3 regions of the Enterobacter sp. UPMP701 genome follow, and region 1 is predicted to be linked to each of the others. Evidence: predicted binding sites of a transcription regulator. Region 1 holds the regulator's gene; each other region holds the start of a gene.
What was found. The regulator LexA, encoded in region 1, represses DNA repair genes until DNA is damaged. The targets are predictions, from matches to a motif close to TNCTGTATGTACATACAGNA.
Positions count from the first base shown of each region.

Region 2: a site for LexA is predicted at 2,288-2,307, ahead of dinB (DNA polymerase IV). Genes of this name have one in related genera too.
Region 3: a site for LexA is predicted at 1,681-1,700, ahead of umuD (translesion error-prone DNA polymerase V autoproteolytic subunit). Genes of this name have one in related genera too.

Region 1 covers NZ_JBSKJN010000011.1:69,438-73,768, forward strand. Annotated here, with positions in the region: gene zur (zinc uptake transcriptional repressor Zur) at 1-17, shown strand, start outside; gene ACWKXT_RS19595 (CsbD family protein) at 66-275, opposite strand; gene dinF (MATE family efflux transporter DinF) at 396-1,733, opposite strand; gene lexA (transcriptional repressor LexA) at 1,797-2,405, opposite strand; gene ACWKXT_RS19610 (diacylglycerol kinase) at 2,514-2,882, opposite strand; gene plsB (glycerol-3-phosphate 1-O-acyltransferase PlsB) at 3,037-4,331, shown strand, end outside.
Region 2 covers NZ_JBSKJN010000002.1:593,542-597,872, forward strand. Annotated here, with positions in the region: gene pepD (cytosol nonspecific dipeptidase) at 1-1,156, shown strand, start outside; gene dinB (DNA polymerase IV) at 1,212-2,270, opposite strand; gene nqrM ((Na+)-NQR maturation NqrM) at 2,377-2,577, opposite strand; gene nqrF (NADH:ubiquinone reductase (Na(+)-transporting) subunit F) at 2,580-3,803, opposite strand; gene nqrE (NADH:ubiquinone reductase (Na(+)-transporting) subunit E) at 3,814-4,331, opposite strand, start outside.
Region 3 covers NZ_JBSKJN010000001.1:593,976-598,306, reverse strand. Annotated here, with positions in the region: gene ACWKXT_RS02940 (autotransporter outer membrane beta-barrel domain-containing protein) at 1-505, shown strand, start outside; partial or broken gene ACWKXT_RS02935 (Y-family DNA polymerase) at 916-1,243, opposite strand; gene umuD (translesion error-prone DNA polymerase V autoproteolytic subunit) at 1,227-1,661, opposite strand; gene ACWKXT_RS02925 (hypothetical protein) at 1,986-2,186, shown strand; gene ACWKXT_RS02920 (aldo/keto reductase family oxidoreductase) at 2,233-3,099, opposite strand; gene tcp (methyl-accepting chemotaxis citrate transducer) at 3,243-4,331, shown strand, end outside.

The DNA of each region.
Region 1 (4,331 bases):
AGAAAAAGCCGCGTTAAGGGCAAAAGAAAAGGCGGCTTTAAGCCGCCTGTGTGGGTGATTCAGCGTTACCAGCGGTAGTCGTTGCGGGTTTCCCAGTCTTTGACTTCGTTTTCCGCCTGATCTTTCGCGTAGCCGTAACGTTCCTGAATTTTACCGACAAGCTGATCGCGTTTACCTTCAATGACGGTCATATCGTCATCAGTCAGCTTACCCCACTGTTCTTTCGCTTTACCTTTGAACTGCTTCCAGTTGCCGCCGATTTCGTCTTTATTCATCATCGTGTCCTCTTAGTTAAGCGTCGGGTCGTAACGTCCGTTACGTTCTTTTCTGCTGGACGTAATAATTATTGTAGTTAAGGATTCGGCAGTTGATTTCATATTCGGAATCTTTAACCGTCACGATATATCGTAACGGGATGGAAGCCAGGTATTATTTTGCCAGTGACGATGCCAGATAAAGGCAAGCGACAGGCCGCGCAGGGAGAGGAATACCGCAAGCGCCAGCCACAAACCGTGATTACCCAGCCAGGGAAGCGTCAGCAGCGTCAGACCAAACCCCGCCGCCGCGATCGCCATACTGTTGCGCATTTCCGCGCCGCGCGTTGCACCGATAAACATGCCGTCCAGCAGATAACACCAGACGCCTACCACCGGCAAAATCACCTGCCAGACGATGTAGTGGCCCGCAAGTTCGCGTAAAGACGGGAGCGAAGTGAGTAATGCAATAATGTCGCGACCAAAGCAGGCGTAAATCAGTGCGAACGCCAGCGCGACCAGGCCCGACTGACGGCACGCCGCGCGCCATACCTCACGAAGCTGGCCGCTTTCACGCGCACCGTACGCCTGCCCTGAATGGGCCTCAACGGCATAGGCGAAGCCGTCCAGCGCGTAGGCGGTAAACGTCAGCAATGTCATCAGGACCGCATTCACCGCGACAATCTCTGGCCCAAGACGGGCGCCAAAAACCGTCAACGCGCCAAAACAGAGCTGTAGCAGAAGCGAGCGCAGCATGATGTCACGGTTGAGCGCCAGCAGTTTACGGATATTGCCGCGCCATGCGGTTTTCATCATGACAAGGGATATCCCGCGCAGAGCCAGCACGCGCCAGACCATCCACAGCCCAATGAATAAGGTTCCGTATTCGGCAATCGCCGTCGCCAGTGCCGCCCCGCGCACGTCCATACACAGGCCTATCACCAGCCAGAGATCGAGCGCAATGTTGAGAAGGTTTCCCACGACCAGCAAAATCACGGGCGCACGGGCGTACTGCACCCCCAGTAGCCACCCAAGCAGAACGAGATTAGCCAGCGAGGCAGGCGCACTGAGCCAACGGATTTCGAGGAAGCGTCGCGCCTGCTCCAGCACAGCCTCGCTGCCGCCAACAATATGGAGCGCAAGGTCTATCAGAGGCGTGCGCAGTAAAACAATCAGCGCCCCCGCGCCAAGCGCCAGAATCAACGGCTGCACCAGCGCGCGAGCCAGGCGTAACGGGTCTTTTGCACCATACGCCTGTGCCGTGAGCCCGGTGGTACTCATCCGCAAAAAGAGCAGCAGCATAAACAGGAAGCTGGTTGCGGTTGCACCAATCGCCACGCCGCCAAGATAAACAGGGGAATCGAGATGACCAATAACGGCCGTGTCGACCAGCCCCAGCAAGGGCACGGTGATATTGGAAAAAATCATCGGCAGGGCAAGACGCCACAATGCCTTATCAGATGCCGTCAGCAGTGACATGAGAAATACCGGGAAGGGTAAATGAAGCAGGCTACAGCTGAACTGTAGCCTGTCAGAAAGAGATTACAGCCATTCACCGTTACGAATCACGCCAACAGCCAGACCTTCAATAGAGAAGCTCTGTTCGCGGAGATCGACCACAATCGGAGTGAATTCGCTGTTTTCGGGCAGCAACTGAACAGTGTTACCCTGTTTTTTCAAACGCTTAACGGTGACTTCATCATCAATACGCGCGACCACCACCTGGCCGTTACGTACATCCTGCGTTTTGTGAACGGCCAGCAGATCGCCGTCCAGGATACCGATGTCTTTCATGGACATCCCGCTGACACGCAGCAGGAAATCAGCACTCGGTTTGAACATGCCAGGATCGACCTGGTAGTGACCTTCTATATGCTGTTGTGCCAGCAGCGGTTCACCTGCAGCAACACGGCCTATCAGCGGAATGCCCGTCTCTTCTTCCACCAGCAGGCGGATACCACGCGACGCGCCTGACACAATCTCAATCACACCCTTACGCGCCAGCGCTTTCAGGTGTTCCTCGGCAGCATTCGGAGAACGGAAGCCCAGACGCTGAGCGATTTCCGCACGCGTGGGTGGCATACCCGTCTGGCCGATATGATCCCGAATGAGATCAAACACCTCTTGCTGCCTGGTCGTTAATGCTTTCATTCCGCCCCCTGGGTGTATATACAGTTATGCTGTGAGTATATACAGTCAAAGGCGATTTTGGAACCAAAAACTGCACAAAAAACCAGGGACTTAATTATTCCTCGAGGCTCATCGGAAATGTGACCAAAGCAGCGTGACCCAGGTAATGGCTGCGGTGATAATCGCCAGCAGGACAGCGGCGGAGCCCATATCTTTCGCGCGGCCAGAGAGCTCGTGAAAATCAGAGCCGATCCGGTCGACCACGGCCTCAATAGCGCTATTGAGAATTTCCACTATCATCACCAGAAGTACGGAACCGATGAGAAGCACGCGGGTAATGGCATCTACATCAAGGAAACAGGCGATGATAACCGCGACGATAGCGGCGACCCCTTCCTGGCGAAAAGCAGCTTCATTAACCCAGGCGGCACGGAAACCTTTCCATGAATAGCCGGCAGCTTTGATGATACGCGTTAACCCAGTGGTATTATTGGCCATTAAAAGAACCTTTTTTGAAAAAGAGCGTCAGTAACAGAAGGCGTAGCGCGTTTCGCTGCCGCCTGAAGTATGACGGGTAACAACAGAAATTTTGCGCGCTTTCTGTTATCCTTGCGCCGCAATTGCATTATTAACCAGAGGCTTTACATCGTTTATGTCCGGCTGGCCACGAATTTACTACAAATTACTTAATTTACCATTAAGCATACTGGTAAAAAGCAAGTCTATCCCAGCAGAACCCGCGCTGGAACTGGGGCTCGATACGTCGCGCCCTATTATGTATGTTTTGCCTTATAACTCGAAGGCAGACCTGCTGACGCTTCGCGCCCAGTGTCTGGCGCATGATTTACCCGACCCGCTTGAACCGCTGGAAGTTGACGGTACTTTGCTGCCGCGCTACGTGTTCATTCACGGCGGGCCGCGCGTGTTTACCTATTACACGCCGAAAGAAGAGTCCATCAAGCTGTTCCACGACTATCTCGACCTGCACCGCAGCAATCCTGACCTGGATGTGCAGATGGTGCCGGTATCGGTAATGTTTGGCCGCCGTCCGGGCCGCGAAAAAGGCGAAGAGAACCCGCCGCTGCGCATGCTTAACGGCATCCAGAAGTTCTTCGCTGTCTCCTGGCTGGGACGCGACAGCTTTGTGCGTTTCTCCCCTTCCGTTTCGCTGCGCCGAATGGCGGACGAGCACGGCACCGATAAGATCATCGCGCAAAAACTGGCGCGCGTGGCGCGTATGCACTTCGCCCGTCAGCGTCTGGCGGCCGTAGGGCCGCGCCTCCCGGCGCGTCAGGACCTCTTCAACAAGCTGCTGGCCTCTAAAGCGATTGCCCGCGCCGTTGAAGACGAAGCGCGCAGCAAGAAAATTTCGCATGAGAAAGCCCAGCAGAACGCCATTGCGCTGATGGAAGAGATCGCAGCGAACTTCTCTTACGAGATGATTCGTCTTTCCGATCGTATTCTCGGCTTTACCTGGAACCGCCTGTATCAGGGTATCAACGTGCATAACGCTGAGCGTGTACGTCAGCTGGCGCACGATGGCCATGAGATTGTCTATGTGCCCTGCCACCGCAGCCACATGGACTACCTGCTTCTCTCCTACGTGCTTTATCACCAGGGGCTGGTACCGCCGCATATCGCTGCCGGTATTAACCTGAACTTCTGGCCAGCAGGTCCGATTTTCCGCCGTCTGGGTGCGTTCTTTATTCGCCGTACCTTTAAGGGCAACAAACTCTACTCCACGGTGTTCCGCGAGTATCTGGGTGAACTGTTCAGCCGCGGCTATTCCGTAGAGTACTTCGTGGAGGGCGGTCGTTCCCGTACCGGTCGTCTGCTCGATCCGAAGACCGGCACGCTGTCGATGACCATCCAGGCGATGCTGCGCGGCGGTACGCGCCCGATCACGCTTGTGCCGATCTATATAGGCTATGAGCACGTGATGGAAGT
Region 2 (4,331 bases), on a different contig from region 1:
CGGCGACTGGGTAAAAGCACGCGGCACAACCCTGGGTGCGGATAATGGCATCGGTATGGCTTCTGCCCTGGCGGTGCTGGCCGACGACAGCGTTGAGCACGGTCCGCTGGAAGTGCTGCTGACCATGACCGAAGAAGCGGGCATGGACGGCGCGTTTGGTCTGCAGGCCAACTGGCTGCAGGCGGACATCCTGATCAACACCGACTCCGAAGAAGAAGGTGAGATCTACATGGGCTGCGCGGGCGGGATTGATTTCATCTCTACCCTGCCGCTGTCCCGCGAAGCGATTCCTGCGGGCTTCCAGACCTTCAAGCTGACGCTGAAAGGGCTGAAAGGTGGTCACTCCGGCGGAGATATTCACCTGGGTCTGGGTAACGCCAACAAACTGCTGGCACGCTTCCTGGCGGGCCACGCGACCGAGCTGAACCTGCGTCTGGTGGACTTCAATGGCGGTACCCTGCGCAACGCGATCCCACGCGAAGCCTTTGCCACCGTGGCGGTGCCAGCGGCGAAAGCGGACGAGCTGAAAAAACTCTCCAGCATCTACCTGGATATCCTGAAAAACGAACTGTCGGCGAAAGAGAAGAACCTGACCGTGGTGCTGGAATCCGTGTCTACGGATAAAACCGCCCTGACCGCGCAGTCTCGCGACAGCTTCGTTCAACTGCTGAACGCGACGCCAAACGGCGTTATTCGCAACTCTGACGTAGCGAAAGGCGTAGTGGAAACCTCCCTGAACGTAGGCGTGGTAACCATGAGCGACGACAGCGCAGAGATCATCTGTCTGATTCGTTCTCTGATCGACAGCGGTAAAGAGTACGTGGTGAGCATGCTGGAATCCCTGGGCACGCTGGCCGGTGCGAAAACCTCCGCTAAAGGCAGCTATCCTGGCTGGCAGCCGGATGCAAGCTCTCCGGTGATGGCGCTGGTGCGTGAAACTTACCAGCGTCTGTTCAACAGCACCCCGAACATTCAGGTTATTCACGCGGGTCTGGAATGTGGTCTGTTCAAAAAACCGTATCCGGACATGGACATGGTCTCCATCGGGCCAACCATTACCGGTCCACACTCTCCGGATGAGCAGGTTCATATTGAAAGCGTCGGCCATTACTGGACGCTGTTGACGGAACTGCTGAAGGCGATCCCTGCGAAGTAATTTGTCGTCTGTTGCCCGGCGGCGCTACGCTTGCCGGGCCTACGATGAGTGCAATCTACAATCCCAAAACCAGCTGACGCTCCAGCTGCGGATCCAGCAGCGTGACGTGCAGTCCCACCAGCCTCACCCCTCGTCCGCCTCGTCGTTCTTCCCACGCCTTTTTCGCCGTTGCGATAAGATCTTCTTTGTTCAGGCGCGGCCAGACGTGCTCCTGCGTCGTCTGCTGAAAGTCGTTAAATTTCAGCTTGATGCCCTGTCGGGCAATCAGTAAATCAGGCTTTACTTTGATCAGGCGTCGCTCCAGCTCCGGATAGAGCTGTTCCGTAATAATGGTTTCGCATTCCGACCAGTCATGGATGTCTTCGCTCAGCGTGCGCTCAACCCCGACCGATTTACGAAGCCGTTCGTTGTTTACATCGCGGTCGTCAATGCCCTGACTGCGCTCCCACAGCACGCGGCCAAACTTCCCAAAGCGCTTGAGCAGCATAGCCAGGTCGCTTCGCTGCACATCTTCGCAGGTGCGTAACCCCATACTTTCCAGCTTCGCGGCGGAGACTTTGCCTACGCCGGGGATTTTGCCAAGCGGCAGCGTTTTTAAAAACGCCGGGACCTCTTCAGGGGTGATGACGTACTGGCCGTTGGGTTTATTTAAATCGGAAGCAATTTTGGCGAGAAATTTTACCGGCGCGACGCCTGCCGACGCGGTGAGATTCAGCTCGTTGAAAATGGTCTGGCGGATCTCCTGCGCCATCAGGGTAGCGGAGCCGTGACAATGCAGGCTGTCGGTGACGTCCAGATAGGCTTCGTCCAGCGAAAGCGGTTCAATCAGTGAGGTGTAGCGGGAGAAGATTTCGCGTATATGGTTTGAGGCTTCTTTATAGGCGTCAAAGCGCCCTGGCAAAAGAGTAAGGTGCGGGCAAAGTTTCAGCGCCATTGCCGTCGGCATGGCGCTGCGCACGCCAAATTTGCGTGCAGGATAGTTGGCGGTGCTGATCACACCGCGCTGAACGCGGCTGCCGCCAATGGCGATGGGAATATCCCGCAGCGCCGGGTTGTCACGCATCTCCACTGCGGCAAAAAAGCAGTCCATATCGACATGGATTATTTTGCGCATAGTAAGCCCTCACTCATCACTGGATAAGTATACAGTAAACAAATGAGGGTTGAGAAGGGTGCGCAGGAATTGTCGGGTGGCGGGGTGCCTTACCCGACCAGGAAAACTAAATAATGCGTTGCTGCTCGCGAGCCATCCGCTTTTTCCGCGCATCGCACGGCTCCGGACAATCGCACACTTTTTCCATTCCGATGGATGAGATGCCTCCACAGCTGCCCTGAATGCTTTTACGCTTGATGATCCAGCCTAATGACATGCCAAAGATTACCAGCAAAAACACCGCAAAGGTTGCCAGAAAGGTCAGCATAATCAGCCTCCGAAATCATCAAGGAGGATGTTCTCATCTTCCACACCGAGATCTTTAAGCATCTTGATCACGGCGGCGTTCATCATTGGTGGACCACACATATAGAACTCGCAATCTTCCGGTGCCGGATGCTGTTTGAGGTAGTTCTCATACAGCACGTTGTGGATGAACCCCGTATAGCCCGTCCAGTTATCTTCCGGCTGCGGATCGGAAAGCGCCACGTGGAAGGTAAAGTTCGGATTCTCACGCGCCAGCTGTTCAAACTCGTCGTCGTAGAACATTTCTCGCAGCGAGCGCGCGCCGTACCAGAAGCTAATTTTACGCTTGCTGCTAAGACGTTTGAGCTGGTCGAAAATGTGCGAACGCATCGGAGCCATACCCGCACCGCCGCCGATAAAGACCATTTCCGCGTCGGTATCTTTAGCAAAGAACTCACCGAATGGACCGGAGATCGTCACTTTGTCACCCGGCTTGAGGGACCAGATGTATGATGACATCACGCCCGGCGGTGCATCAGGCACATTCGGTGGCGGCGTGGCGATACGCACGTTGAGCATAATAATGCCCTTCTCTTCCGGGTAGTTAGCCATGGAATAGGCGCGCAGCGCGGGCTCTTTGACCTCGGAAACAAAGCGGAAGAGATTAAATTTATCCCAGTCGGCCCGGTACTCTTCAGGCACATCGAAGTCGGCATACGCCACGGTGTGTGCCGGGCAATCAATCTGGATATAGCCTCCCGCCCGGAATGGAACGCTCTCCCCTTCAGGGACACGCAGTTTGAGCTCTTTAATGAACGTGGCTTTGTTATCGTTAGAGATAACCTCGCACTCCCATTTTTTCACGCCGAAGATCTCTTCCGGCAGCTCAATCTTCATGTTCTGGCGCACCGCAACCTGGCAGGCCAGACGGCAGCCCTCTTTCGCTTCACGCTTCGTGATATGCGACAGTTCAGTAGGCAGAATATCACCGCCCCCTTCTTTCACCGTCACACGGCACTGTCCGCACGAGCCACCGCCGCCGCAGGCTGATGAGACAAAAATCCCATTGCCCGAGAGCGTATTAAGCAGCTTATCGCCTGCTGGCGTGCGGATCTGATTCTGCGGATCGTCATTGATATCAATGACCACGTCGCCGGAATTGACCAGTTTTGCACGCGCCGCCAGAATAAGCCCTGACAGCACCAGTACTATCAGCGTGAACATCACCACGCCAAGAATAATTTCCATCTGTTAGCCCTTATAGCTGCACACCGGAGAAGGACATAAAGCCCAACGCCATCAGGCCGGTGGTGATAAAGGTGATCCCTAAGCCGCGTAGACCCGCAGGCACGTTGGCATATTTCATTTTTTCACGGATCCCCGCCATGGTGACAATCGCCAGCATCCAGCCGATACCGGAACCGAAACCATACACAACCGATTCACTGAAGTTGTAATCGCGCTGAACCATAAACGAGACGCCACCGAAGATGGCGCAGTTCACCGCGATCAGCGGCAGGAAGATCCCCAGCGCGTTGTACAGCGACGGGAAATACTTATCGAGGATCATCTCCAGGATTTGCACCAGCGCCGCAATCACCCCGATGAAGGTGATGAAGTTAAGGAAGCTGAGATCAACCCCCTCCACCAGCGCGCTGTCCCGCAGCACGAAATTGAACACCAGGTTGTTAATCGGAACCGAAAGCCCCAGCACAACGGTGACCGCCACACCCAGGCCAAATGCCGTCGAGACCTTTTTAGAAACGGCCAGGAAGG
Region 3 (4,331 bases), on a different contig from region 1:
GCGTCAGCACGCCGTGGCTTCACCGAAAGGAAAAAGCTGGAGCGCCTCGCTGGAAAGCGGCTATCCGTTCCAGTTTGATAATGGCTGGAAGCTGGAGCCTCAGGCGCAGCTGATGTATACCCGCATCGATATGGACAACTTCACCGACAAGGACACCACGACGGTAGAGTATAAAGACTATAGCCAGACGATTGGCCGTGCAGGCGTACGTGCCGACCGTACCTGGACGGATGATGCCGGACGTCAGTACACGCCGTATCTACGCGCAAACTATTATCGCGGTTGGGGGAGCGAAGCCAAAACGACCATTGGTGCCGAAAACGTTGCCATCAGCCATACCTTTACCAGCGGTAAATTTGGCCAGATGGGTGAACTGGGCGGTGGTGGAACCGTCACCTTTAAAAACGATCTGTCGCTGTATGCCGAGGTGGATTACCGCAAGGAGCTTGACAGTAACGGCACCAAAGGCTGGAACTATACGGGCGGCGTCCGCTGGACATTCTGATTGTTTGACACAAAACCCTGTACTTCTATAGGGAATACGATTTAGCTTTTGTACAGTTTTACGATACGCTACGTTCGCTGAACGTAGCGGTATTCCAACCATACATAAAATATCTGGCTCCTCCTGATGGGGGAGTTCAACGTGTAGTCCGTCCCGGCTGCTGCCGCTGGCTTTTTCTGAATGAATGATTTCACACCCGGCAGCGGGCATCGTTAACGTAAGCTACAAAAGCTGTCCGGAAATAGCGGGCCAAGATCAGTTTTCTCTCGAGTTCCTTTGTTATTAGCATCTTAAGTAACGCTCCCTTGATTCGCATATCCTGCGACTCTGCGTTGCAGAATATGCTGGTAGCACATGTAGAAAAGCCAGCATCTGTGACTCTCATGCAAAAAATATTGATCACTGTATAACGCCAGCGTTTTGGTCGGCGCAATCCCGACGCCAACGGTTAACCCGGTGTTTTTAAAAACCTGCGTGCGCATCTGATGACCGAATGCAGCCAGCGGCATACAGCGCATAGTGCGAGCTGAAAACGTAAACCCGCGACGGGTACCCCTTCTCTTTGAATTTAAAATAGGGCACCCCCATTTTTATGCCAAACTGCTTTGCCTCCCGCGACAGCGAAATAATACAGCCGTCGTTGTTGGACACCACCACGATGGGCTTATTCACCAGATCGGGGCGAAACACCCTTTCGCAGGAGGCATAGAAGCTATTTACATCAACCAGCGCGAACATGTTTATGCGTTTTGAGAGTGTGGGTGACGACGCCGAAGATTTGCAGCTCCTCTTCGGACTGAAAGGCAATCGGCTGATAGCGGGCATTACGCGGCAGCAGCCGCAGAACCGGGCGGGTCTGTAGCTCTTTTACCGTAAACTCACCGCCGACCGACGCCACAACAATGTCCCCATGTTCAGCATTTAACGAGCGGTCAACCACCAGCAGATCGCCGTCGCTAATCCCCGCGCCGATCATGGAGTCCCCGCTCACTTTGATAAAGTAGGTCGCGCTGGGGTGCCTGACCGCCAGCCGGTTAAGATCGAGACGATCTTCCACATAATCCTGCGCAGGGCTTGGAAAGCCACAGGCAACACGCTCAAGATATAAAGGTAATTCAAGGTGTTGCTTTGAGTGATAAGAAAAGAGAGTGTCCATAAATGCCTTTCTCGCCAAATACTGTATGTAAATACAGTATTACGGATTATGGGCAAGGATCAAGGTCATTTCCGGAAGCGAACCCAAACGCGTTGAAGTTTGAGCGGATTTTATTTGGCAACATCCACAGCGGGTCACCCGCTCTATGATTTTTAATAATCCAACGCAAAAGTCACAAACAAGTCACCACTCAATCACTTCCTTATCACTTATACGCAAGTGGACGAAATAAAATCACTACCTAAACACTACACATTGACTTTTGTCTGATAAAAAAGCATATTCATCGCACGAATTATTAAGACTTCCCGGAGGACGTTTCCTGTGCCAGCTCGTGACTATCCTGACAAGCGCGTTGCACGCGGTTTAGCCAAGGAGGCCGATCTCAAAATGTTCAGCGCCCGCATTGAGGCTGACCTGATGGAATACATCAGAATCACCGCCTTTGAGACGCGTAAAAGCAAGCAGGAAATTGTGGCGGAAGCATTAGCGCTTCACAGACAGATAAGTCAACGAGAAGCCTGAAAAAGCAAAGCCCGAAAGTACCCTTCCGGCTTTGCCCATGTCGTAATTAGTCCATCAGCGCGTTCAGTTTTTCCAGCGCTGCGGGCGGTAACTGCAGTTCTCCCGCCGCGAGGTTTTGCCGCAGATGCGCCACCGAAGAGGTGCCGGGGATCAGCAGGATATTTGGAGAACGTTGCAGCAACCACGCCAGCGCAACCTGCATCGCCGTAGCCCCCAGAGAATCCGCGACGGCCTGCAGGCCGGAAGATTGCAGTGGCGTAAAGCCTCCTAACGGGAAGAACGGTACATACGCGATCCCCTGCTGCGCCAGTAAATCCACCAGCGCGTCATCGCCACGGTTCACAATGTTGTACATGTTCTGCACGCAGACCACCTGCACCATCTTCCGCGCTTCCGCCACCTGCGTGGCCGTGACGTTGCTCAGGCCAATGTGGCGCACCAGCCCTTGCTGCTGTAGCGCTGCGAGGGTGGAAAGCGGTTCCGCGATCGATCCTTCTGCAGGGCCATGTGCACTGAACATGATCCGCAGATTCACCACGTCCAGCACATCCAGCTTCAGGTTGCGCAGGTTGTCATGCACCGCCTGGGTCAGTTCCTGCGCGGAAAAGGCCGGCAGCCAGGCACCTTTGTCGTCGCGACGGGCGCCGATCTTAGTGACGAGGGTGAGATCGTCCCGGTAAGGATGAAGCGCCTCACAGATCAGCTGATTCGTCACATGCGGGCCGTAAAAATCGCTGGTATCAATATGGTTCACCCCGGCCGCCACGGCTTCGCGTAACACCTCCAGCGCGGCTTGCTTATCCTTCGGAGGGCCAAATACGCCCGGCCCGGCAAGCTGCATCGCGCCGTAGCCCAGTCGTTTAACCGTCCGCGTTCCGAGCGCGTACGTTCCGCTTTTATCAATGCTGCTCATGTTGACCTTCCTCATAAAAATGATCCGGATTTACAACAGGTTCCTCACCGGAGCCCTTAGTTAAGCGCGAGTTAAATTAAAGTTTAAATTTTATACGACGATAGTATGAGTGTACCTCTGCATCTTTTTAACGGACGACCGCTATGCTGAAAAATCTGCACGTGATTACCGGTATTATCTTTGCCCTCACCATATTCTGTCTGCTGCAAGTTGTCACGGGAGGGTTGTTCTACTCTGCCGTCAACAACGATCGCCATAACTTTCAGAACTCCGGCGTGCTGAATGCCCAGCAGGAAAGCCTGAGCGACAGCGTGAACACGCTGGTGAAAACACGCGTTACCGTCACCCGCGTGGCGATCCGCTACCTGAAGAACCAGCGCGACCCGGCGTCCCTTGCCGCAATTAACAAACTGCTTGGCACCGCAGGCGACTCGCTGGCTAAAGCTGAAGCCTATAACAAAGAATGGCAGAAAATGCCGCAGGTTAACGGCCAGAATGCGGCATTAACCGACGAGATGCAGAAGTCATGGAATCAGATGCACGAGGTGATGCGTTTGTCGATTGAGTACCTGCGTGCCGACAACTACCAGGCCTACGGCGATCTGGACGCTCAGCAGGCCCAGGACGACATGGAAGCGGTCTATAACCGCTGGCGCGCCGAGAACAACACGCTGCTGAAGGCGGCTACCGAAGAAAACCAGAGCAGCTTCACGCAGATGCAGTGGACGCTGGCAACCATTTTCCTGGCCGTTATCGCCGTGCTGGTGGTGATCTGGCAGGGTTTACAGCACCTGCTGTTAAAGCCGCTCAACACCATCATGAACCATATTCGCGCCATTGCGGGAGGCGACCTGACACAGAATATCGCCCTCTCTGGCCGTAATGAGATGGGTCAGCTGGCTGCTGGTCTGCATGAGATGCAGCAGTCGCTGGTGACGACCGTCAGCGCCGTACGCGGCAGCACCGACTCCATCTACACCGGCGCGGGTGAAATCGCCGCCGGAAGCAACGATCTTTCCGCCCGTACCGAAGAGCAGGCCTCCTCGCTCGAAGAGACTGCTGCCAGCATGGAAGAGCTGACTGCAACGGTTAAACAGAACTCTGATAATGCCCGTCAGGCGACGTTACTGGCGAAAAACGCCTCTGAAACGGCGGCTCGCGGCGGTCACGTCGTGGATAACGTGGTGCGCACCATGAACGAAATTGCCGACAGTTCGCAGCAGATTGCGCAC